Regions from separate parts of the Rahnella sp. PAMC25617 genome, predicted to be linked through region 1. Evidence: predicted binding sites of a transcription regulator. Region 1 holds the regulator's gene; each other region holds the start of a gene.
What was found. Region 1 encodes Fur, which represses iron uptake genes when iron is present. Its sites were predicted from a motif close to ATAATAATGAGAACNACTATCAA; they were not measured.

Region 1 (7,860 bases):
GCAACGTCAATGACTGCGGATATACGTAGTCAAAGTAAAAACTAAGTTCGTCAGTTCAAAGGCGGTCTTGTTAAGCGTAAACCACCGCGGCGGTTTATGACTGGCACAATGCCGTCTAGATTTTTTTAATGATAAAATAAGTTTTGTGTGTTGACCAGTCTGATGGCATGTTATGACCTCTTTTTGGTGACATTTCTCACAAAAAGAGAGGTTTTAATTTGCGATACGAAATAATCTTTTTACACTCGCAGTGCTGTTAGTTATAAGTGCAGTTGGTTAAATCGGAACGGTAAATGTAAAGGTAGTAACCATACTAATTAAACTACTTAGGTGATTCGCCTGACGGCGGATAGGGGGAAATGTGAATATTCTTGGATTCTTTCAGCGTTTAGGCAGAGCGCTACAGCTGCCGATAGCCGTACTGCCGGTCGCTGCTTTACTGCTGCGTTTCGGTCAGCCTGATCTTCTTAATATGCCTTTCATCGCGCAAGCCGGTGGCGGGATTTTCGATAACCTCGCATTAATTTTTGCTATTGGTGTGGCATCCAGCTGGTCTAAAGACAATGCGGGTGCAGCAGCATTAGCCGGTGGTATTGGTTACTTCATCCTGACTAAAGCGATGATCACCATCAACCCTGCGGTAAACATGGGCGTGCTGGCCGGTATTATCACCGGTCTGGTGGGCGGTATGGTTTACAACCGCTGGTCTGATATCAAACTGCCTGACTTCCTGAGCTTCTTCGGTGGGAAACGCTTCGTTCCTATCGCAACCGGCTTCTTCTGTCTGATTCTGGCCGCTATCTTCGGTTACGTCTGGCCTCCGGTGCAGGATGCAATCCGTGCGGGCGGGGAGTGGATCGTAGGTGCTGGCGCATTCGGTGCAGGTATCTTTGGTTTCGTTAACCGTTTGCTGATCCCAACCGGTCTGCATCAGGTTCTGAACACCATCGCATGGTTCCAGATTGGTGACTTCACTAACGCTGCAGGTACTATATTCCACGGTGACATCAACCGCTTCTACGCGGGTGACGGCACTGCAGGGATGTTCATGTCCGGCTTCTTCCCAATCATGATGTTCGGTCTGCCAGGCGCAGCCTGTGCCATGTACTTCGCTGCACCGAAAGAGCGTCGTCCGTTAGTAGGCGGTATGCTGGTGTCCGTCGCGGTGACTGCATTCCTGACCGGTGTGACCGAGCCATTAGAATTCCTGTTCATGTTCCTTGCTCCGTTGCTGTACTTAGTGCACGCCATCCTGACCGGGATCAGCCTGTACATCGCAACCGCTCTGGGCATTCACGCAGGCTTCTCCTTCTCTGCAGGCGCCATCGACTATGCATTGATGTACAACCTGCCAGCAGCAAGTAAAAACGTCTGGATGTTGCTGGTGATGGGTGTGATCTTCTTCATCATCTACTTCGTTCTGTTCAGCGTTATCATCCGTATGTTCAACCTGAAAACGCCAGGTCGTGAAGACGACGTTGATCATATCGGTGAGCCTGAAGCAAACAGCAACACTGAAGAAGGTCTGAATCAGCTGGCTGTGAGCTACATCGGTGCTCTGGGTGGTTCTGATAACTTCAAAGGTATTGATGCCTGTATTACCCGTCTGCGTCTGAACGTGAAAGATGCCGGCACCGTTGATGACGCCGCATGTAAACGTCTGGGCGCATCAGGTATTGTTCGTCTGAACAAACAAAGTATTCAGGTTATCGTCGGCGCTAAAGCAGAATCTCTGGCAGATGCCATGAAGAAAGTGATGGCGCGTGGCCCGATTGCTGCCGGTGTCGTTACGCCAGTGGCTGCGGTTAAAGCAGCGCCGCAGGCTGTGCCAAACAGCGTCAAAACCGTCGTAGAGACGCTGGTTTCGCCGGTTACCGGTGACATCGTTGCGCTGGATCAGGTGCCTGATGAAGCATTTGCCAGCAAAGCGGTCGGTGATGGCGTCGCTATTCGTCCGACAGACAAAATCGTCGTTTCTCCTGCGGCCGGTACTGTGGTGAAAATCTTCAATACCAACCATGCGTTTTGCCTGGAAACCACTTCCGGCGCTGAAATCGTGGTGCATATGGGGATTGATACGGTTGCACTGAACGGTCAGGGCTTCACCCGCCTGGTTGAAGAAGGTGCAACGGTCGTCGCTGGTCAGCCTGTACTGGAACTGGATCTGGATTATCTGAACGCCAATGCGCGCTCAATGATAAGCCCGGTTGTGGTCAGCAACATCGACGATTACACCGGTGTGATTTCTCTGGCCAGCGGCTCAGTGGTTGCCGGTCAGACCAAACTGTTCGAGATCCAGAGTAAGTAACTCTGTTGATTGATTCACAGTAGAAAGCCCTGTCGCGGGAAGAGAGTAATCTCTTCCCGCGTTTTTATTGCTTCTAAGCAGAAGTCATGCAGATAACCACGATTTTATGCAACTAACGGTTGTTTCCTTACGTGGCTTGTTGGAACATAAGCGGTTATCCGTAGAGTCAAATGTCGCGTAGAGGAATTGCACAATGAGTGAGGCAGAAGCCCGCCCAACAAATTTTATCCGTCAGATTATTGATGAAGATCTGGCGACCGGGAAACACAATACCGTTCATACCCGTTTCCCGCCTGAGCCTAATGGCTATCTGCATATTGGTCATGCGAAATCTATCTGCCTGAATTTTGGCATCGCGCAAGACTATCAGGGGCAGTGCAACCTGCGTTTTGACGATACCAACCCGGCAAAAGAAGATATTGAATTCGTTGAGTCCATCAAACACGACGTGCAATGGTTAGGTTTCGACTGGAGTGGTGATATTCACTATTCTTCAGACTATTTTGATCAGCTGCACGCCTATGCGCTGGAACTGATCAATAAAGGTCTGGCGTATGTTGATGAACTGTCTCCTGATCAGATCCGCGAATACCGTGGTTCCCTGACCTCGCCGGGTAAAAACAGCCCGTATCGCGATCGCAGCGTAGAAGAGAACATCGCGCTGTTCGAAAAAATGCGTAACGGCGAATTTGCTGAAGGCGCTGCGTGTCTGCGTGCAAAAATCGATATGGCTTCGCCATTCTTCGTGATGCGTGATCCGGTAATTTACCGTATCAAATTTGCAGAACACCATCAGACCGGCAACAAATGGTGCATCTACCCGATGTACGATTTCACCCACTGCATTTCCGATGCGCTGGAAGGGATCACCCATTCACTGTGTACGCTGGAATTCCAGGACAACCGTCGTCTGTACGACTGGGTGCTGGATAACATCAGCATTCCATGCCATCCGCGTCAGTACGAGTTCTCCCGTCTGAATCTCGAATACTCCATCATGTCCAAGCGTAAGCTGAACCTGCTGGTGACGGATAAAATCGTTGAAGGCTGGGATGACCCGCGTATGCCGACCGTTTCCGGTCTGCGTCGCCGTGGCTACACTGCCGCGTCTATCCGTGAATTCTGCCGTCGTATCGGCGTGACAAAACAAGATAACAACGTCGAAATGATGGCGCTGGAATCCTGTATTCGTGACGATCTGAACGAAAACGCACCGCGCGCCATGGCGGTTATCAATCCGGTTAAAGTGATCATCGAGAACTTTACCGGTGATGACGTGCAGATGGTGAAAATGCCGAATCATCCGAGCAAGCCGGAAATGGGTACCCGCGAAGTGCCGTTCACGCGCGAAATTTACATCGATCAGGCTGATTTCCGCGAAGAAGCGAACAAACAGTACAAGCGTCTGGTGCTGGGCAAAGAAGTTCGTCTGCGCAATGCGTATGTGATCAAAGCGGAACGCATTGAGAAAGACGCAGAAGGCAATATCACCACCATCTTCTGTTCTTACGATATCGAAACGCTGAGCAAAGATCCCGCTGATGGCCGCAAGGTGAAAGGTGTGATCCACTGGGTTTCTGCGACAGAAGGTAAACCGGCGGAATTCCGTCTGTATGACCGTCTGTTCATCGTGGCGAATCCTGGCCAGGCAGAAGACTTCCTGACCACGATCAACCCGGAATCGCTGGTGATTGCTCACGGTTTTGTTGAGCCTTCTCTGGTGGCTGCTCAGGCTGAAATCAGCCTGCAGTTCGAGCGTGAAGGTTACTTCTGCGCCGACAGCCGCTACTCAAGCGCTGACAATCTGGTGTTCAACCGTACCGTTGGTCTGCGTGATACCTGGGAAAGCAAACCCGTCGTGTAATTGCCTCTGAATGGCTTGTTTGAACGACTGATGAAACGCAGCTCCGGCTGCGTTTTTTTTATGTCTGCTATTTCTGTCTGCTAGTAATGACAGGTGCATGGTGATTTTGTTTTTCATCGCGAATTAATGTATTTTTGATGTTTACTTTTAAACCCTGTTTTTTGTGTGCTGAAACGTTTAAATGAAAGCTTAAAATTTACAATTTACTGATTCTATTATTTATTTTTATCAACTCTCTGCCTGACCCTTTCTTAAAGCTTTTTGTTACACTTTTTCATCTTTATGTGCACTTAGTCATACTTCGGCGATCAAGGAGTAATTACTCATTGATAATTCGCGTCGCGAAAAATACTCTTGATCATGAATTAACCGGTTACGCCTTTGGCGGCCGCTTTTAATACCCGTTTGGGTTTTGTTGGTATTTTTTAGTCAAAGATGAGGAATTTCTATGCACAAGCACCTTAACAGGGGCAGGGGATCGGCTTACCTGAAACCTGCACTATATTCTCTTGCCGGCACCTTATTGGGTGGCGGAATGATGTTTTCTGAAGATGCCAAAGCGGCAGGTTTTATTGATGATTCGACGCTGACCGGCGGTGTGTATTACTGGCAGCGTGAGCGTGACCGCAAGGACATGGATCCGGCGAGCGACAACTACAAAGACTACACAACCAACCTTTCGCATTCTACCGCAAACCTGAATCTCGATTTTTCTTCCGGCTATGCCTGGGACATGTTTGGTATTGATATCGCAGCCTTTACGGCGATTGAAATGGCCGAAAGCAGCGAAAGCGGACATCCCAACGAAATCGCTTTCTCCAACAGCAACCGTGCCTACGACGAAGATTACTCCGGCGATAAAAGTGGGGTCAGCCTGTACAAAGCCGCCGGTAAATTTAAATACGGCGGATTCTGGGGACATGCCGGCTACATCCAGCCAACGGGCCAGACACTGATTGCGCCGCACTGGAGCTTCATGCCGGGAACTTACCGCGGCGCGGAAGCGGGCTACAAGCATGACTTCGGTGATCCGGGAGAGTTGAGTTTCTCCTACATGTGGGCGGACGAATATAAATCTCCGTGGCATCTGGAAATGGATGATTTCCGCCAGAACGATAAGAAAACGGGCGTTTCGTACATCCACTCTCTTGGAGCGAAATACGACTTCAAAAACGACTTTGTGCTGGAAGGCGCTTTTGGTCAGGCTGAAAGTTACGTCGATCAGTATTTTGCCAAAGCGTCTTACAAAATCGATCTGATGGGCAATCCGCTGACCACCAGCTACCAGTTCTACGGTGCGGAAGATCGCATCAGCAATAAGAACGATCCGAACAGCTTGTATGACGGGATGGCCTGGTTGCAGGCGCTGACTTTCGGTTACACCACCGGTCAGTTTAACTGGCGGCTGGAAGGTACGATGGTCAAAGCGGAAGGTAATCAGGGCTACTTCCTGCAACGTATGACCCCGACGTATTCCTCCTCCAACGGTCGTCTTGACGTGTGGTGGGATAACCGTTCGGACTTCAACGCCAACGGCGAGAAAGCGGTGTACGCCGGCGTACTTTACGATCTGGCGAAATGGGATCTGCCGGGCTTTGCCGTCGGGGGTTCTTACGTTTACGCGTGGGACGCCAAACCGAGTACCAATGCCGCTTATGACCAGAGCCAGCGTCTGAAAGAGACCGCCTGGAGCCTGGATGCGCTTTACACCATTCAGGAAGGCCGCGCTAAGGGGACATTGTTCAAACTGCATTACACCCAGTACGACAACCACTCGGATATTCCGAGCTGGGGCGGGGGTTACGGCAACATATTCCAGGATGAAAAAGACGTGAAATTCATCGTTATTGCTCCATTCACTATTTTCTGAGGTCGTTATGTCGATGAATAAATTACTGATGATGGCGGTATCTGTTGTTCTGCTGGCAGGCTGTGCGCCAACGGCCGATCAGGCTCAGATTTCGCAAACGCGTGAAGACTACCGCGCGTGTATTAATTCTTCAGAAGGTAATCCGGACAAACTGGCGACTTGTCAGGTGTTGCTGAACAAGCTGAAACAGGAAAAAGAACACCAAAAATTTGCGGAACAGGAAACAGTACGCGTGCTGGATTACCAGCGCTGTCTGACGGCGCGCAAAACCGGTGATGGTCAGGCATATGCGGCGGATTGCGGTAAAATCTGGCAGGAAATCACATCCAATAACGCGCCTGTAATGGCGAATTAATAGCAGATTTTTGTAAAAGCCTTAGCTGGCAAAATCATCATTATCAAAAGCGAAACCCCGGCTTGCCGGGGTTTTTTACGTCGGTAAGCGGCGTCTGTGTTCGGGGTGAAACGCAGACATAAAAAAACCGCTTTCCAGCGGTTAGTTTATTTAGAGTATTTGCGACAATCGAAGCTGTGCAAATTAATGCGCAGGTTTGTCATTGTGCAAAGATTCATCTTCACGGCAGTCGCCTGCTTCACAGTGACCGTACAGGTACAGACTGTGGTTGGTCAGTTTAATGCCATGTTTTTTAGCAATCTCACGCTGACGACCTTCAATATATTCGTCACGGAATTCAATCACACGACCGCAATCCAGGCAGATCAGGTGATCGTGGTGATGTTGCTGAGTCAGTTCGAATACGGACTTGCCGCCTTCGAAGTTATGACGGGTGACGATACCAGCATCATCAAACTGGTTCAGAACACGGTAAACCGTGGCCAGACCAATTTCTTCGCCCATATCAATCAGTTGCTTGTACAGATCTTCCGCACTAACGTGATGACCTTCCGGCGCTTGCAGCACTTCCAGGATTTTGAGGCGCGGAAGCGTGACTTTTAAGCCGGCTTTCTTCAGTGCGGTGTTGTTGTCAGTCATGCGGATTCAGTCCTGTTACTATGTGCTAATCAAGTTGAGGCATGCAGCCTGTGGCATCGGCGGCACAAAATTGTTCGTTTACTGTTCTTCGTTTAAGGGAAGTGTGCCCATTCTCGTAAACGACAGCCTGTTAATAAAGATCACAAATTGCCTGTCACATTAATAATGCAACGACTTGATCGATAGAAAAAACAGATGAACTCAGTGTACCTTGATACGACCAAAAGTTACAATTTTGTAGCGGTTAAATTGTTAATTTCAGTAATAGTTTGGCCCTTCAATTGTAGAATAAATCCTCAGGGCCAACAGGGTTTTAGCCGATAATTTCTGAAAGGCTGAGTTCTTCTGTGATCTGTTTCACCCACGCATCAACACGTTCAGCGGTCAGTTCCGGCTGACGGTCTTCGTCAATTGCCAGTCCGATGAAGTGCTTATCATCTGCCAGGCCTTTGGATGCTTCAAAGTGGTAACCTTCAGTTGGCCAGTGTCCGACAATCACTGCGCCGCGTGGCTCAATGATATCGCGCACGGTACCCAGTGCATCGCAGAAATACTCGGCATAGTCTTCCTGATCGCCGCAGCCAAACAGGGCAACCAGCTTACCTTCGAAATCTATCTCTTCGAGCGACGGGAAAAAGTCATCCCAGTCACACTGCGCTTCACCGTAATACCAGGTTGGAATTCCGATCAGCAAAATATCGAATTTTTCCAGATCCTCTTTGCTGCTCTTCGCAATGTCATGCACCTCAGCCACATCTTTACCCAATTGTTTCTGGATCATTTTAGCGATGTTTTCGGTGTTACCTGTATCGGATCCAAAGAAG
Region 2 (7,860 bases), on a different contig from region 1:
TAAAATCGTTGTCGTACAGCACGTCTGCGCTGTTTTCACTTTGCGATAAATACCGCGCCATCGCGCTGCCTGCGCCGTGCTCTGACAGGGCAAAAACCGACGCGCCCGACACCTGATCGTTAGTAAACCCGTCGGCGTGGATGGAAATAAACAGGTCCGCCTGGTGCTGATGCGCCAGACTGACGCGGTGATACAGCGGGATAAATACGTCGTCCTGACGCGTCAGCACTGCATGAATACCGTGCTGTTTATCCAGCAACGTTTGCAACCGTCTGGCGATGTGCAACACCACGTGTTTTTCGTAAGTGCCTTCATTGCCGATCGCACCCGGATCCTTACCGCCGTGACCGGGATCGATCATCACCAGCAGCGGTTTCTCTGCGCGCGGCGTGGTGGTGGTGACGGGGATTACCTGCGGCAAATTCTGCGCGGCATTCTGTTCTGTGATCGAGACTTTCAGCACGCCATTCTCAGTACTGCGCGTAATCACTGGTTTACCCTTCACCTGCAATACAATACGCGCCACGTCCGGGCTGAAATGGGCAAGACGCCCTTCTGCCACCCACGGGAATTTCTGCCGCACTACGGTCAGCGCATGTTCCAGTTCTGGCGGGAAAGACGTCACCGGCATGTCGATCACCACCCGCTCCGGCGCGCTGAGTATAAACACGCGACAACGCTTATCGGCTGCGGGTAATTCAACGTGGATCTGACTGGCATCCGACGTCATGGTGATGCGTACCGCTTTTTGAGCAGCGTAAAGCCGCGGCGCCGTCAGCGACAGCCCGATACCGAAAATCAGCAGTTTTCTGCGGGAATGGTTGATGGTCATAGCAATCTCAGAACTGGCATCGTGATAAATCATTTACGCGATTTATCATCATGACATTACTGAGATTTTCAGGAATTAAGCGGAGTATTAACAGGTCGTGAATTGCGTAACCAGGCGTAAAAAGCATTTCAGGATTGAGTTCCTCCCCCTTCTCAGCGGGAGGAGCTCAATTATGCTTCGATCAAAGATTGTCCGAGGTAGTGACTTTCATCTTTATTGCCCGGCAGCGTGAAGAAGAAACCGCCGCCATTGGGACGGATGTATTCTTCCAGCGCTTCACCGTTCAGGCGTTTTTGCACCGTCAGGAACCCTTTCTCAAGATCATGCTGATAACAGACAAAAATCAGCCCCATTTCCAGCTGGCCGGAATTGGTCACGCCCAGCGAATAGCTGTAACCACGACGCAGCATCAGATTGTCGTCGGTTTCTTTAGTGCGCGGATTGGCCAGCCTGATATGCGCGTCGAGCGGGATCACTTTACCGTCAGGGTCTTTGGTGTAATCCGGCACATCGTGCTCTTTTTCCATGCCCAGTGGCGCGCCGGTGGCTTTATGGCGACCAAAAATGGATTGCTGTTCCTGCAACGGCGTGCGGTCCCAGAATTCCACTTTGAACGGGATCAGACGTGTCACCTGATAGCTGCCACCCGTTGTCCAGGCTGGCTCAGCCTGATCTGGCGTCACCCAGATGGCTTTATCCATCAGCGGCTTGTCTTTTGAATCCGGATTGGCCGTGCCGTCTTTAAAGCCCAGCAGGTTAATCGGCGTCTCTTTACCCTGACTGCGCGCGGCATGAGAAGAGATAAAGCCGTCACGACGCCAGCGCACGCTGAGCAAATCCGGCGTGTATTTGATGATGTCGCGCAACGCGTGAACCACGGTATCGCTGTTGTTGGCGCAGATTTGCAATGACAGGTCACCGTGACAAAGTTTCGCATCGAGGGAATCATTCGGAAAACGCGTCATGCGGCTTAATTTCAGTGGTTTATGCGCTGCCAGTCCAAAGCGTTCATCAAACAGCGATTCGCCGACGGACAATGTCATGGTCAGGTTATCGGGATAAATTTCAGCGCCCATCACTCCGGAATCCATCGGCGGGAATTTCGGATCCAGTGACGGCGCGGTGCCGCCGGTGGTCAGAAATGCAAAACGTGAATCCAGCAGACGGAATAAACGCTCCAGATCGGCTTTGTTGGTGGCCAGCACGTCAAAGGACACCAGCATCATCGAGGCCTGCTGCGGCGTTAAAATCCCCGCCTGATGTTCGCCATAATACGGTTGCTTGCCCCAACGCTCGTCGGGGGAAACGGTGCCTGGCGTGTATTCTTTTTTTGCTCCGGGTGCTTTCTCAGCCTGCGCAGTCGCTGCGCCGCCCAGGGCAAATGCCCCGCCTAACAATCCCACGCCTTTTAACAAGCTGCGGCGTGAAGAAGAAATGTCGTCCTGATTATTGTTTTTGTGACTCATTGCTATGCCTCGGGAAAACACTTCTCCCCCTGCAAAGGGGGAGAAGTTCTTATCAATCTAAACCAAGCACACCGCGCAGTTTAGCCAGATCTTCGGCCAGCGTGGTGATCGGGCCTTTCATGGCGTTACGGTCGGCATCTGACAGTTTTTCGTAGTTCTCGTAACCGTCTTTGGTTTTGTATTTATCCAGCAGGGAATCGACAGTTTTGAAGTTCGCGTCGATTTTATCCAGCAGCGGCTTGTCGGCTTTTTCCAGCAGCGGACGCAGCAGGTTTACGATTTTCTGCGCGCCGTCGAGGTTAGCGCGGAAGTCCCACAGGTCGGTGCGGCTGTAACGATCTTCTTCACCGCTGATTTTGCTGGCTGCCACTTCTTCGATAAGCCCTGCTGCACCGCCGACCACTTTACTCGGCGGGAAGGTCAGGTCAGTGATACGTTTTTGCAGATCAACCGTGTCGGTATACAGCTTGTCAGCAAAAGGCTCCGCGCCTTTGGTGGTTTTATCTGCGAAGAGGATTTTCTCCAGACGGTGGAAACCGGTGAAGTTTGGATCTTCCGCTTTTTTCTCGAAATCGTCTTCACGGGCATCAATGCTGCCGTCCAGATCTGAGAACAATTCCGCGATAGGCTCGATGCGCTCATAGTAAACGCGGGTGGATGCATACAGGGACTGCGCTTTCGCCAGGTCGCCTTTCTTAATGGCATCGGTGAACGCTTTGGTGTGGGAAACCAGTTCGCCAACCTGCTGAGTCACATACACTTTATATTCTGCAATCGGCCCGACCAGCGCCATCGCGTCCGGTTTAGCGGAAGCCGCCGCGCCTTCTGCGGTCACGGTCAGTTTGCCCTTCGGATTGCTCAGCAGGCCGCAGGTCATGTCATATTCGCCCGGCTCCAGATTGGCAGTCATTTTCTGAGTGAAGCCCGGCGCGACGTTTTCACGCTCTTCCACCACCATCACGCCTTTCAGAATTTCCCATTCCAGGTTTTTCTGGCTGTCGTTGTGGATAACAAACTGTGTTTTACCGGCCGGGACGCTGAGCGCCATCGGTTCACACTGTTTATCATTCACAGTAATTTTGACCTGACGAACGTCGGCTGCCAGTACGTTTGCGCTCAGCGCAAAAGCCGGCAGAGACAGCAGTGCAATCTGTAAAGCTTTACGGCGAAAATGTGGCATGTACAACTCCATGGCAAAGGCAAGGTGATGAAAAATAGATGAAATCAACGTGGTGTTTTTTGCCCGGCAGAGGCCGCGGCGGCCACAGAGGATTTTCCCTGAGGCATAAAAAAGAAGAACAGCGCCGGGATCAGGTACAGGAAATAGACCAGCACTTCGCTCACACTTGGCGCTTCCTGATAACCAAACATCCCTTCCAGCAAGGTGCCGAACAGGGAATGCGTGGAGAGCGTATTGCTCAAATCAAATGCAATGTCCTGCAAACCGTTCCACAATCCCGCTTCGTGGAATGCGCGGATCGCACCTGCCGCCAGACCGGCCGCAACGAAGAGGATAAACAGGCTGGTCCATTTGAAAAATTTTGCCAGATGCAGTTTCACACCACCGTAGTAGATGAGGAAACCCAGCACGATGGCCGCGCCCAGCCCCAGCATGGCGCCGATGGGTGCGGCTATTCCTACGTCTTGCTGGAAAGCCGCCAGCAGGAAAAACACCGATTCCAGGCCTTCACGCGCGACGGCAAAGAACACCATCGCCACCAGCGCCCAGCCCTGCCCGCGCCCGGAACTGAGCGCGTTATCAATCGCGCCTTCCAGATGCACCTTGATGGAACGCGACACTTTGCGCATCCAGAACACCATGTAAGTCAGAATGCATACCGCGACCACGGCAACGATGCCTTCAAATAATTCCTGCTGCTTTTGCGGAAATTCACCGGTGGTGGCGTTGATGAACAGACCCAGCGCCAGACATAACGCCGCAGCAACGAACACGCCAATCCAGACCACACCGAGCCACTGCCCGCGTTGCGTCCGTTTTAAATAGCTGGCGATCAGGCTGACAATCAGCGCCGCTTCCAGCCCTTCGCGAAACATAATGAGAAACGGAACGAACATAGCGATAACTCCTGACCCCATGAATCGGCAAAAACTGTAAGGGCTCTGTAAAGAAAAGTAAAAAGAAACGATAGTGATTATCATTCTTGCCAAAAGAAATACAAGAGGTAACCGACCCTTTTTTGCAGGCGTCCGAGGAAATGCGCATGAAATGACAGAGCGGGACTTTCTTTAATGAAACGCCTGGTGAAACACGTGGTGAGAAGTATGGGGAAAAGTGTGGCGGGAGAGTCAGAGAAACGGGGTCAGATGACCCCGTTTCTCGTTGTTGTGAGGGCAAAAAAAGCGTTACGGCTAAAAAGGCCGCGTATTAAATGGTGTTGTATTCTGCTTCTGCCGTCGTGAAACGCTCTTCCACCGCAGCAGAAGGTTTGCGTCCCATCAGGCTGACAATCCAGATAGCCAGCGAAGCAAAGATAAAGCCCGGAATGATTTCGTACAGTTCAGCCCAGCCATATTGTTTCCACAAGATAACCGTGACCGCACCGACGATCATGCCCGCGAGCGCGCCGTTACGCGTCATGCGTTTCCACATCACCGAAATCAGGATAACCGGACCAAACGCCGCACCGAAACCGGCCCACGCGTAGCTCACCAGACCCAGCACCCGGTTTTCAGGATTGGCAGCCAGCGCAATCGCCACCAGCGCAACAACCAGCACCATCAGACGACCAATCCACACCAGTTCACGCTGACTCGCGCCCTTACGCAGGAACGCTTTGTACAAGTCTTCGGTGATCGCACTCGAACATACCAGCAGCTGGCAGCTCAGGGTACTCATCACCGCCGCCAGAATGGCGGACAGCAAGATACCGGCAATCCACGGGTTGAACAGGATTTTCGCCAGCTCGATGAATACGCGCTCACCGTTTTGCGTCACGTTGCCCGCTTCGCCCGGATTATTGCTGAAGTACGCAATCCCGAAGAAACCCACCGCGATGGTGCCTGCCAGACACAGAATCATCCAGGTCATACTGATGCGACGTGCGCTGCGGATAGTGTGATGTGAATCGGCGGCCATGAAACGCGCCAGAATGTGCGGCTGACCAAAATAGCCCAGTCCCCAGCCCAGCAGTGACAAAATCGCCACCAGATTCATGCCCTTAAACATATCGGTGTACTCAGGGTTTTTGGCCTTGATCACCATCATCGAGGTATCAATGCCGCCCACGGCGAGGATAACGATCACCGGCGTGAGGATCAGCGCGAAAATCATCAGGCTGGCCTGGACGGTATCTGTCCAGCTGACCGCCAGAAAACCGCCGATAAAGGTATAAATGATGGTCGCTGCCGCACCGGCCCACAGCGCCGTCTGATACGTCATGCCAAAGGTGCTTTCAAACAGACGCGCACCGGCCACGATGCCGGAAGCGCAATAAATGGTGAAGAACACCAAAATCACGATCGCCGAGATAATACGCAGTAGCTTGCTGGAATCTTCAAAACGATGGGTGAAGTAATCCGGCAACGTCAGTGCGTTGTTGTTGGCTTCGGTATGCACACGTAAGCGCCCCGCCACCAGTTTCCAGTTCAGATACGCGCCGATCGTCAGACCAATCGCAATCCAGCTTTCGGAAATTCCGGAAATAAAAATCGCGCCCGGTAACCCCATTAACAGCCAGCCGCTCATATCAGAAGCCCCGGCTGAAAGCGCCGTGACCACGCTGCCTAAACTGCGTCCACCCAGAATATAATCATCAAAGTTTTTGGTTCGTAAATACGCGATGAGCCCTATCAAAATCATCCCGAAAATATAAACACAAAACGTCACCAGCATCGGTGTGTTCATTGTCATTCCATTCTCCACTTTCTTCTTATTTGCGATGTTGTCCGGCACCTGTCTGTCATGACGCCCTTCTTATGAAAGACTGTCAAAAGCCTGCCGGGGCGAGATGATGGCTGAAACCGGCAAAGGTTTCAGCATTACTCTCCATATTTTTATCGTTACGCGTCATTAGTCAGCGTCTTAAGTAGGGTTGTTATTCAAAAATCCTGTCGTGCCGGATACTGGTTCAGCGGCAACGACTTTTCAATTGTTTTAACAATTTCGATACTTAAAATTCACTCTCCATCACAGTTATTTTGTATCCGGGTTGCACGTTGCAACTGCGTAAGTTGCACCCGCTGCATCCCTTCTGATTAGCGTGATATCAGTCAGACAGGCTTTTCCAGACGCCGCATTTTGTTAAAAATGCCAAATAAATCACATCAGGCATACTTCGTGCATTAACAGGGTTGCACAAGGTTGCAACATAGAAGATATTGCTTGCCATAAAGATAATGAATTCACCTGAACCTTTTCATATGGAGTGGTTGCGCATGGGTATGACAACGATGGGCGTGAAGCTGGACGAGAGCACACGCGACAGGCTAAAAGAGGCGGCGCTTAAAATTGACCGCACGCCGCACTGGCTGATTAAGCAGTCGATTTTTTCCTATCTGGAACGTCTGGAAAATGGCGATGCTTTGCCGGAGATCCCGGCGCTGAACGGCGCCACTGCTGGCGAAATCGACGAGGCTGCATTACCGGCGGTTCAGGAAACGCATCAGCCGTTCCTTGATTTTGCCGAGCAGATTTTACCGCAGTCGGTCAGCCGTTCCGCCATTACCGCCGCCTATCGTCGTCCCGAGCCTGAAGCGGTTTCTATGCTGCTGGAACAGGCCCGTTTACCTGCCCCGCTTGGCAACGCTGCGCTGAAACTGGCCGCCGACATCGCCACAAAACTGCGTAACCAGAAGAGTGCAAACGGTCGCGCCGGGATGGTGCAAAGCCTGTTGCAGGAATTCTCCCTGTCTTCTCAGGAAGGCGTGGCGCTGATGTGTCTCGCCGAAGCCTTATTGCGTATTCCGGACAAACCAACGCGTGACGCGTTAATCCGCGACAAAATCAGCAACGGCAACTGGCATTCTCATCTGGGCCGCAGCCCGTCGCTGTTCGTCAACGCCGCCACCTGGGGTTTGCTGTTCACCGGTAAACTGGTGGCGACACATAACGAAGCCAGCCTGTCGACATCACTCAACCGCATTATCGGTAAAAGTGGCGAACCGCTGATCCGCAAAGGCGTGGATATGGCGATGCGTCTGATGGGCGAACAGTTCGTGACCGGTGAAACTATCGCCGAAGCGCTGGCCAATGCCCGCAAGCACGAAGAAAAAGGCTTCCGTTATTCCTACGATATGCTGGGTGAAGCGGCGCTGACGGAAAAAGATGCGCAGGCGTACTTGCAGTCTTATCAGCAGGCCATTAATGCCATCGGTAAAGCGTCTAACGGTCGCGGCATTTATGAAGGCCCCGGAATTTCCATCAAACTTTCCGCCCTGCATCCGCGTTACAGCCGCGCGCAGTACGAACGTGTGATGGACGAGTTATACCCGCGCCTGCTTTCCCTGACCTTGCTGGCGCGCAGTTACGACATCGGTATTAACATTGACGCCGAAGAAGCTGACCGTCTGGAAATCTCTCTCGACCTGCTGGAAAAACTCTGC
Region 3 (7,860 bases), on a different contig from region 1:
GGGTAGAAACCTGGCCTTCAGAGACGGTGCTGTTGGACAAGTCAGACAGATCTTTCGCTTTGGTGTTCTGATACGCCACACGCACTGCAGGCACGATGGAGAAGTCATGGCCATCGAGGTCAAACTTCATGGTGTCCTGCAGGAAGCCGCCCAGAATATAAGAACGGCTGTTCGCTTCCGGCTGCATGATAGTGGTGTAAACGCTTTGCTCCGGGCTTTCACGGAACGGACGTTCAGTGTTGGACATACGACCGTTGATACCGGCGCTCAGCTCATGACGACCCAGGGTTTTCAGCCAGCTGGTTTCCCCGCCGAAAGTGTTGACGTCATAGTTGGAATAGACGTTCATCATCTGCTTACTGGCGTTTGGCATGTAGGTATTGTCGTGCGCCTGCGTGTACTGGTAATACACTTTCGAAACAATGGCATCGACGTAATCGTTGAACGGCGTCCATTCGTCTTTCAGCGTCGCGCCCCAGCGGCGGGTGTTACTTTGCTGCTGTGCAGTGCCGAGAATGGCGCTGCCTGAGCTGTTCCACGCATCGTAATGGGTATGGTTTACTTTTTCGTAATAATCGAGCGTACCGGTGACTTTATGTTCGTCATTTGGCTGCCAGATAACGGAAGTCATTACTGCGTCGGAGTGCCAGTTAGCCGGATACGCATCGTGCGTTCCGCTGTTATTGCTGGTTTCCTGGCCGTCGCGGCGGCTGATGGCGATCAGACCACGCAGGGTTTCGTCACCTGCGGCGGCGGTGATGCCGTTGTGCCAGGAGCGGTCGGAAGAATCATAATCAGACTGGTAACCGAAATAGGTTTCCTTGCCCGGACGCAGATAATCATCGGCAGATTTTGGCAGGAAGGAAACGGCACCGCCTATTGAGTTGTTGGCGCGATCAGCGGAGGTGGCGCCGGATTCGATATCTACCTGGCCGTAAATGTAAGGATCGATGTAATCACGGCCAATACCGGACGTGCCCAGACCCGCGCGGCTTGCGTAGCTGCGGCCAGTGGCGCTTGGCTGTGGAATGCCGTCGACATCGATGCCGACGCGGTTGCTTTCCAGACCACGGATGTTATAGCCAGTATAACCGTTACGGTCGAAGCCGCTTTTGCCGTTGCCGGAACCGCCGCTGGAGCCGGTAGCGGTGATCAGGGGCTCATAACGCATGATGGTGCCGAAATCATTGCCGCCTTTTTGCTGCATTTCTGCTGCGGTGATGGTGGTTTTCGAGCCCGGTTTTTTATCCGGCATCGTTTCGGTAACCGTCATCACTTCTTCATTGGTCTGCGCCAGATCCTGCGCAGTACGTACCACCGGTTTTTTCCTGATGGCTTCAGAAGCTGGCGTTTTATTGGCTGCCAGATCGGTGGTGTCTTTAATCGCTTGTGCTGCATTTACGTTAAAGGTGGTGGTGAGAATCGTCCCCATGAAAATGACGTTTTTCACCAAACCCTGCTGTGTAAAGGATTTGAACATTTGTTTTTAGCCCTGCACTATTTTTAAAAGTTCTGCTCGCATTTACTGCCTTTCGACAAATCAGACGCGCTGGTCATCTGCTTTCAATTCTTCCGTAAAAAGCCCTTGTCCTTATAAAATATGGGTTTATTTGACGTCCTTACCCACTTCGGCTTGGTGCGAATGATAATGATACTGAGAATTGTTATCAACAAATTGATAAATAAAAATGGGCTTCTTAACGAAATCTTTGCAATGTGTGGCTCAGAATGAACTACCGCGAGATCAAAAGCGCGGGGGATGATGCCTGTGTCCTTACGTTTTTCAGGGTTGCGAAAAATATTCCTAAGATATATCTTTCGTTCAACCTTACTTCAAAAGAGAAAACGTGATGACTCAACATCGCAACGAAACCCCTGCCGTAAACTTGCCTGTCCGCGTCAAAAACGACCTGGTTTTCCGTCATATCACCGTCAAAAGCAGCGAAAACGTGGCTGGCTGTTTTCAGCGTATCGTGTTGAACGGCGACGATCTGAAGGGTTTTACCTCGCGTGGTTTTGATGACCACATCAAACTGTTTTTCCCGGCAAATCCCGGTGATGTGATCACGCCGCCGACCGCGACCGACGAAGGCATTGTCTGGGGCGAAGGGCCGCGTCCGCTTAACCGCGAATACACGCCGCTGCATTTCGATGCACAAGCCAATGAACTGACGCTGGATTTCTATCTTCACGATGGCGGTGTCGCCAGTGAATGGGCGGCTGGCGCGAAGCCGGGCGATAAGCTGATCATCGGCGGACCGCGCGGTTCACTGATTATCCCGACCACTTACGCATGGCAGTTGTATGTCTGCGATGAAACCGGTCTTCCGGCGGTGAAGCGCCGTTTGCGCGAGCTGAAACAGGCCGCGTCTGCCGCGAAAGTGACCGTGCTGGTCAAAGTGAAAGATGTCAGTTGCGTTAGCTACTTAAACGATGAAAAAGAGTTCGACATCGAATGGATTGTCAGTGAAGAACAAAACGGTTATCAGGAAGATGACGCGGCAGTAAAAAAACTGAAAAGCATTTCTTTGCCGGAAAGTGATTACTACATCTGGGCGACCGGCGAGGGGAAATTCGTCAAAGGGCTGAATGATTACTTCGTCGAAAATCGCGGACTGGACGCCAATCTGGTGCGTTGTGTCGCTTACTGGCACAACAAGTAACGATGATGAATCATAAACACCGTCGCGAAAGGATGTTTGAAACGGGTGATATCCGCCTGCTGATGCTGCATTTTTTACAGCAACGTTCCGCTCACGGTTATGAACTGATCAAAGCCATCGAAGAACTCTCCAAAGGCGAATACACGCCGAGCGCCAGTATCATTTATCCGAACCTGACCTTCCTGGAAGAACAGGGTCTGGTAACGGCGAAGCAGGAAGAGGGCGGTAAGAAACAATATTCAATTACGCCGGAAGGCACGCAGTCGCTGGCAGAGCAGGGTGATTTGCTCGGTTCAGTAACAGAGAAACTGCATTCACTGGCGATTTTATCGAATAACCGCAGTATTCCGGAAATGCAGCGCGCGATTAACAATATGCGCATGGCGCTCAACCTGCGGTTGGCGAAAGGGCCAATCGGGCAGGAAACGCTGTATAAAATCACCGATGCGTTAGACCGCGCGACCAAAGAAATCGAGCGCAGCTAAACGGATTACCAAAAACTATAAAGCCTCCGACCGGAGGCTTTATACGTTCAGGAAATATCACGGGAAATTAGTTTTCTTCAGGCCACGGTGTCAATATTTCATAACCCGTTTTCGTCACCGCAATCATATGTTCCCATTGCGCGGACAACGAATGATCTTTAGTCACCACCGTCCAGCCGTCGGGCAGCACTTTGTTTTGCTTTTTACCGGCGTTCAGCATCGGTTCGATGGTGAATAACATGCCTTCCTGCAACACCAGTCCGCGGCCTTTTTCACCGTAATGCAGCACCTGCGGATCTTCGTGATAACCCATGCCGATGCCGTGACCGCAGTATTCTTCTACGATGGAAAACCCTTCGCGTTTCGCTACCGAGGCAATGGCATGACCCACATCACCGAGGGTTGCGCCGGGACGCACCACTTCGATACCGGCCATCATCGCTTCAAAGGTGGTATCCACCAGACGGCGAGCCATAATGCTCGGCTCACCGGCGTAATACATGCGGCTGGTGTCGCCGTACCAGCCATCTTTAATCAGCGCCACGTCGATGTTCACGATGTCGCCTTTCTTCAGTGCTTTATCGGAGGGGATACCGTGGCAAATCACATGGTTGACGGAGGTACACGTGGTTTTCTGATAGCCGTGATAACCGATATTTGCCGGGATCGCCTGTAATTCGTTGACGATAAAATCGTGGCAGATGCGGTCCAGTTCATTGGTCGTGACACCCGGCACCACATAAGGCGTGATCATATGCAGCACCCGCGCCGCCAGTTTACCGGCGATACGCGCTTTATCGATGCCTTCCGGCGTTTTGACCATACGGTTATTGTTGACGAAATATCGGCTGTCTAAACCATTATTCATTGCTTGCCTTCCTGTGTGTGCCGCCGACATTTAACAGCGTGCGGATACTTCCGGTGTTTTCTTCAGATTCCATGCTGCAACGCACCAGCAATTGCGAAATCTCGCTGTGCGTCATGTCCGGATGAGTTTCCATCAGCATACCAATTTTCATCCAGTGCTCGGCCTGCGCGTTGATGGAACGCGTATACGCCAGACTGGCGATGCGCAGATTCTCATGCATCAGTTCGGAGATTTTAATGATACCCATCGGGCGCCCTCGGTAGTATACGAATCATATATGTTTTATATACTACGCAGGTCGCTGCGAATTTTCCAATAAAAAAGCCTCCGCTGAACAGACGGAGGCGTTTTCGCTACATGGCCGGGTTTAGCGGCGTTTACTGGGCAGAGGTGTCTTTTTTCATGGCATCTTTCGACATCGTGTCTTTGGACATAGAGTTTTTGGACATTGAGTCTTTAGACATGCTGTCTTTCTTCATATGATCTTTCGACATGCAGTCTTTGCCCATGTTGTCTTTAGCCATGGAATCTTTACTCATGCTGTCTTTTTTCATGCAGTCTTTCGACATATGGCCCATGGTATCTTTCTTCGCCATCGCGTCAGCAGCATAAGTGGTGCTCACAGCGCCCATCATCAGACAAGCAGACATCATCATTACGGTTAACTTTTTCATGATAAATCCTTCTTTTAGGTTTTGAGATACAAAGGTTGTTGTGGACAGTGTTGATCCTTGAGGATCGTGTTCAGCTTCCGCCGAACCAGTTGTAGCCCTGATCTTCCCAGTAGCCACCAGTGAACTTGTTTGTTATTTCAATGACTTCGATATGCTTTGGATTCTTATAGCCGAGTTTGGTCGGCATTCTGAGCTTCATCGGGAAGCCGTATTTTCGCGGTAAAATCTGGCCGTCATAAGTCAGCGCCAGCAGGGTTTGCGGATGCAGTGCCGTCGCCATATCAATGCTGGTGTAATACTGGTCCGCACATTTAAAACTGACGTATTCCGCGGTCAGATCTGCGCCAATCAGGCGCAAAAAATCACCAAACGGCACGCCGCCCCATTTGCCAATCGCGCTCCAGCCTTCGACACAAATGTGACGAGTCACCTGGCTGACCTGCGCCATTTTGTACAGCGTTGGCAATGACCATTCGCGTTTATCCAGCGCCAGACCGGCGATTTTCAGGCGATAAGCGTTACCGTCTACTTCCGGTGCGTCGTCTTCGGCGTAAAAAGCGTTAAACGGAAACGGACGGGTGATCATCGATTCGGCGTACACCGGCGCCAGGCGTGTCGAGCCAAACAGCCAGCCTTGTACGCGGTCGTTGAATCCAGAAATCTTACCGAGCGCGTTTTCGACGCTGGCGTTATCGCTGATGTCGCAACCTGTGAGCAGCGCGACGCCGCCGAGTGTCAGCCCGCGTTGTAAAAACAGGCGGCGGGAGGGCGCATCCAGTTCGCGGATAATTTGTTTTTTTGCTTCCTGTAAAATGGCTTCGCTGTCGGAAGGGCTGAAAATCTGGCTGATCGTTTTTTTAACGAGGTTTTTCATCATGTCTTCCTTAACGTCCGCGGATCATGGCAATCAGGGTTTTCGGCACCAGCGCCACCATCACGATATGCAGCACCACAAATCCCACCAGTGAAGCCATCGCCAGAAAATGCACATAACGCGCTGTATCAAAGCCGCCCATCAGTTCGCGCAGCAGCGGAAATTGCACGGATTTCCACACCACCAGCCCGGAAAGCACCAGCACGATGCCGTCAAACATCACGAACACATACGCGGCACGTTGCACCATGTTGTAGTGGCGTAAATCGTCGTGTTTCAGCTTGCCGCGCAGGGCGGACAGTAAATCGTTAATGATGCCGCGCGGCGTCAGCGGCCAAAATTTTCGTTTCATGCGGCCGGTAAAAATATTCATCAGCAGATAAAACAGGCCGTTGAAACCAAACAGCCACATCCCGGCAAAGTGCCACTGAATACCGCCACCGAGCCAGCCACCGAGTGTGACGGTTGGCGGAAAATCAAAATTAAACAGCGGTGAGGCGTTATAAATCTGCCAGCCGCTGGTGACCATAATCAGCACCGCCAGCGCGTTCAGCCAGTGCGTCAGACGCAGCCATAACGGATGCACGATGGCGGGTTTTTGTTTTGCCTGTCCGGGTAAATCCGTGTGTATTGTCATGATGAAGTCCGGCTGTCCGTCCTGTGATGAAGCGAGTATTGAGCGGATTTGTTCCCCGATACCTCACGCAAAGTTAAATAAAATGTGATAACTCGCGGGCGGTTGCTTGTGTAGACTCAAACCATTGGGGAACACCACGTTTTGGGATGACATATGGATAAGACGAAGAAGATCCTGATCGTTGAAGATGACGGGGATATCGCAGAACTGCTCAGCCTGCATCTGCGTGATGAGGGTTATGAAATTACGCACGCCGCAGACGGTAATCTGGGCGTGGCGCATCTGGAGAAAGGCGGCTGGGACGCGCTGATCCTCGACCTGATGCTGCCGGGTGTAGACGGCCTGGAAATCTGCCGCCGTGCGCGCAACATGACGCGTTATACGCCGATCATTATTATCAGCGCACGCTCCAGCGAAGTGCATCGGGTGCTCGGGCTGGAACTGGGCGCGGATGATTATCTGGCGAAACCTTTCTCCATGCTGGAACTGGTGGCGAGGGTTAAGGCGCTGTTCCGGCGGCAGGAAGCGATGAGCCGCAATATGAAAATGGACGCCGGTACCCTGAGTTTTTCCGGGCTGGTCATCGACCCGATTGCGCGCGAAGTGATGCTGAATCAGATGCCCGTTGAACTGACGCCGCGTGAGTTTGATTTGCTGTATTTCTTTGCCAAAAATCCCGGCAAAGTGTTCTCGCGCCTCAGCCTGCTCAATCAGGTCTGGGGCTACGAACACGAAGGGTATGAACATACGGTGAACACCCATATCAACCGTCTGCGCATCAAGATAGAAGCTAATCCGGCCGAGCCGGAACGTATTCTGACCGTGTGGGGAAAAGGCTACAAATTCGTGTCTTCCGCTGAAGACGCGCAAGGGTAAATCATGAAAAATCTCACGCTGGCGCAAAGACTGACTCTGGTATTTACGGTGTTACTGATCGCCTGCTGTGCGCTTTCCGGCTATATGCAGGTGCGCTCCAGTAACCAGTACAGCCAGTCGGTGATCCAGCGGCTGTCAGCCAATCTGGCGACGCAGATAGCGGCGAATAATCCGCTGCTCAGCGAGGACGACTGGGATCCGAAAGCAGTGCATACCCTGTTCGATCAGCTGATGGCGGTGAATCCCAGCGTGGAGGTTTATCTGCTGGATAAAGACGGCAATATTGTCGGCAATGCCGCTCCTGCTGGCAGATTGCAACAAAAGCGCATTGATCTCGCGCCGGTTAACGCGCTGCTTCATGGTGCGAAAATGCCGGTATATGGCGACAATCCGCGGGATCCGCAAACTCCGCAGGTCTTCAGTGCTGCGCCGTTGCTGGTCAACGGAGAAACTCAGGGTTACGTGTACATCGTTCTGCTCGGCGATGCTTACACCGCGCTGACCAGTGATGCGCAATATCAGTCGGCGATATCTCTGGCGCTGCGCTCGATGGGGCTGGTGGCGCTGTTTGGTTTGCTGGCCGGTGCGCTGGCGTTCCGCTGGGTGACGCGTCCGGTGCGAAAACTCACGGCACAAATTGCCGAACTTGATACCGGCGGCATGGACGCCATTCAGGCGCTGGCGAAAACGGAGACACCGGCCGGAGCCGCACGTGATGAAGTCACGCAACTGCAACAGGCATTTGTCGCGCTGGCAAAACGTATCGATCAGCAATGGCAAAGC

Region 2: the regulator Fur is predicted to act here: its motif matches at 4,442-4,464, upstream of efeU (iron uptake transporter permease EfeU).
Region 3: the regulator Fur is predicted to act here: its motif matches at 1,649-1,671, upstream of ACM615_RS14785 (siderophore-interacting protein).

Annotation. Positions count from the first base shown of each region.
Region 1 covers NZ_JBOCUM010000006.1:638,949-646,808, reverse strand. Annotated here, with positions in the region: gene nagE (PTS N-acetyl glucosamine transporter subunit IIABC) at 362-2,308, shown strand; gene glnS (glutamine--tRNA ligase) at 2,502-4,172, shown strand; gene chiP (chitoporin ChiP) at 4,621-6,042, shown strand; gene chiQ (ChiQ/YbfN family lipoprotein) at 6,056-6,397, shown strand; gene fur (ferric iron uptake transcriptional regulator) at 6,581-7,036, opposite strand; gene fldA (flavodoxin FldA) at 7,350-7,860, opposite strand, start outside.
Region 2 covers NZ_JBOCUM010000007.1:102,133-109,992, forward strand. Annotated here, with positions in the region: gene ACM615_RS11370 (N-acetylmuramoyl-L-alanine amidase) at 1-505, opposite strand, end outside; partial or broken gene ACM615_RS11375 (AMIN domain-containing protein) at 500-865, opposite strand; gene efeB (iron uptake transporter deferrochelatase/peroxidase subunit) at 1,003-2,298, opposite strand; gene efeO (iron uptake system protein EfeO) at 2,351-3,478, opposite strand; gene efeU (iron uptake transporter permease EfeU) at 3,523-4,374, opposite strand; gene putP (sodium/proline symporter PutP) at 4,685-6,169, opposite strand; gene putA (trifunctional transcriptional regulator/proline dehydrogenase/L-glutamate gamma-semialdehyde dehydrogenase) at 6,694-7,860, shown strand, end outside.
Region 3 covers NZ_JBOCUM010000011.1:49,127-56,986, reverse strand. Annotated here, with positions in the region: gene ACM615_RS14790 (TonB-dependent receptor domain-containing protein) at 1-1,480, opposite strand, end outside; gene ACM615_RS14785 (siderophore-interacting protein) at 1,851-2,663, shown strand; gene ACM615_RS14780 (PadR family transcriptional regulator) at 2,669-3,148, shown strand; gene map (type I methionyl aminopeptidase) at 3,216-3,971, opposite strand; gene ACM615_RS14770 (ParD-like family protein) at 4,009-4,263, opposite strand; gene ACM615_RS14765 (pentapeptide MXKDX repeat protein) at 4,394-4,690, opposite strand; gene ACM615_RS14760 (molybdopterin-dependent oxidoreductase) at 4,761-5,564, opposite strand; gene ACM615_RS14755 (cytochrome b/b6 domain-containing protein) at 5,575-6,201, opposite strand; gene ACM615_RS14750 (response regulator transcription factor) at 6,355-7,077, shown strand; gene ACM615_RS14745 (HAMP domain-containing sensor histidine kinase) at 7,081-7,860, shown strand, end outside.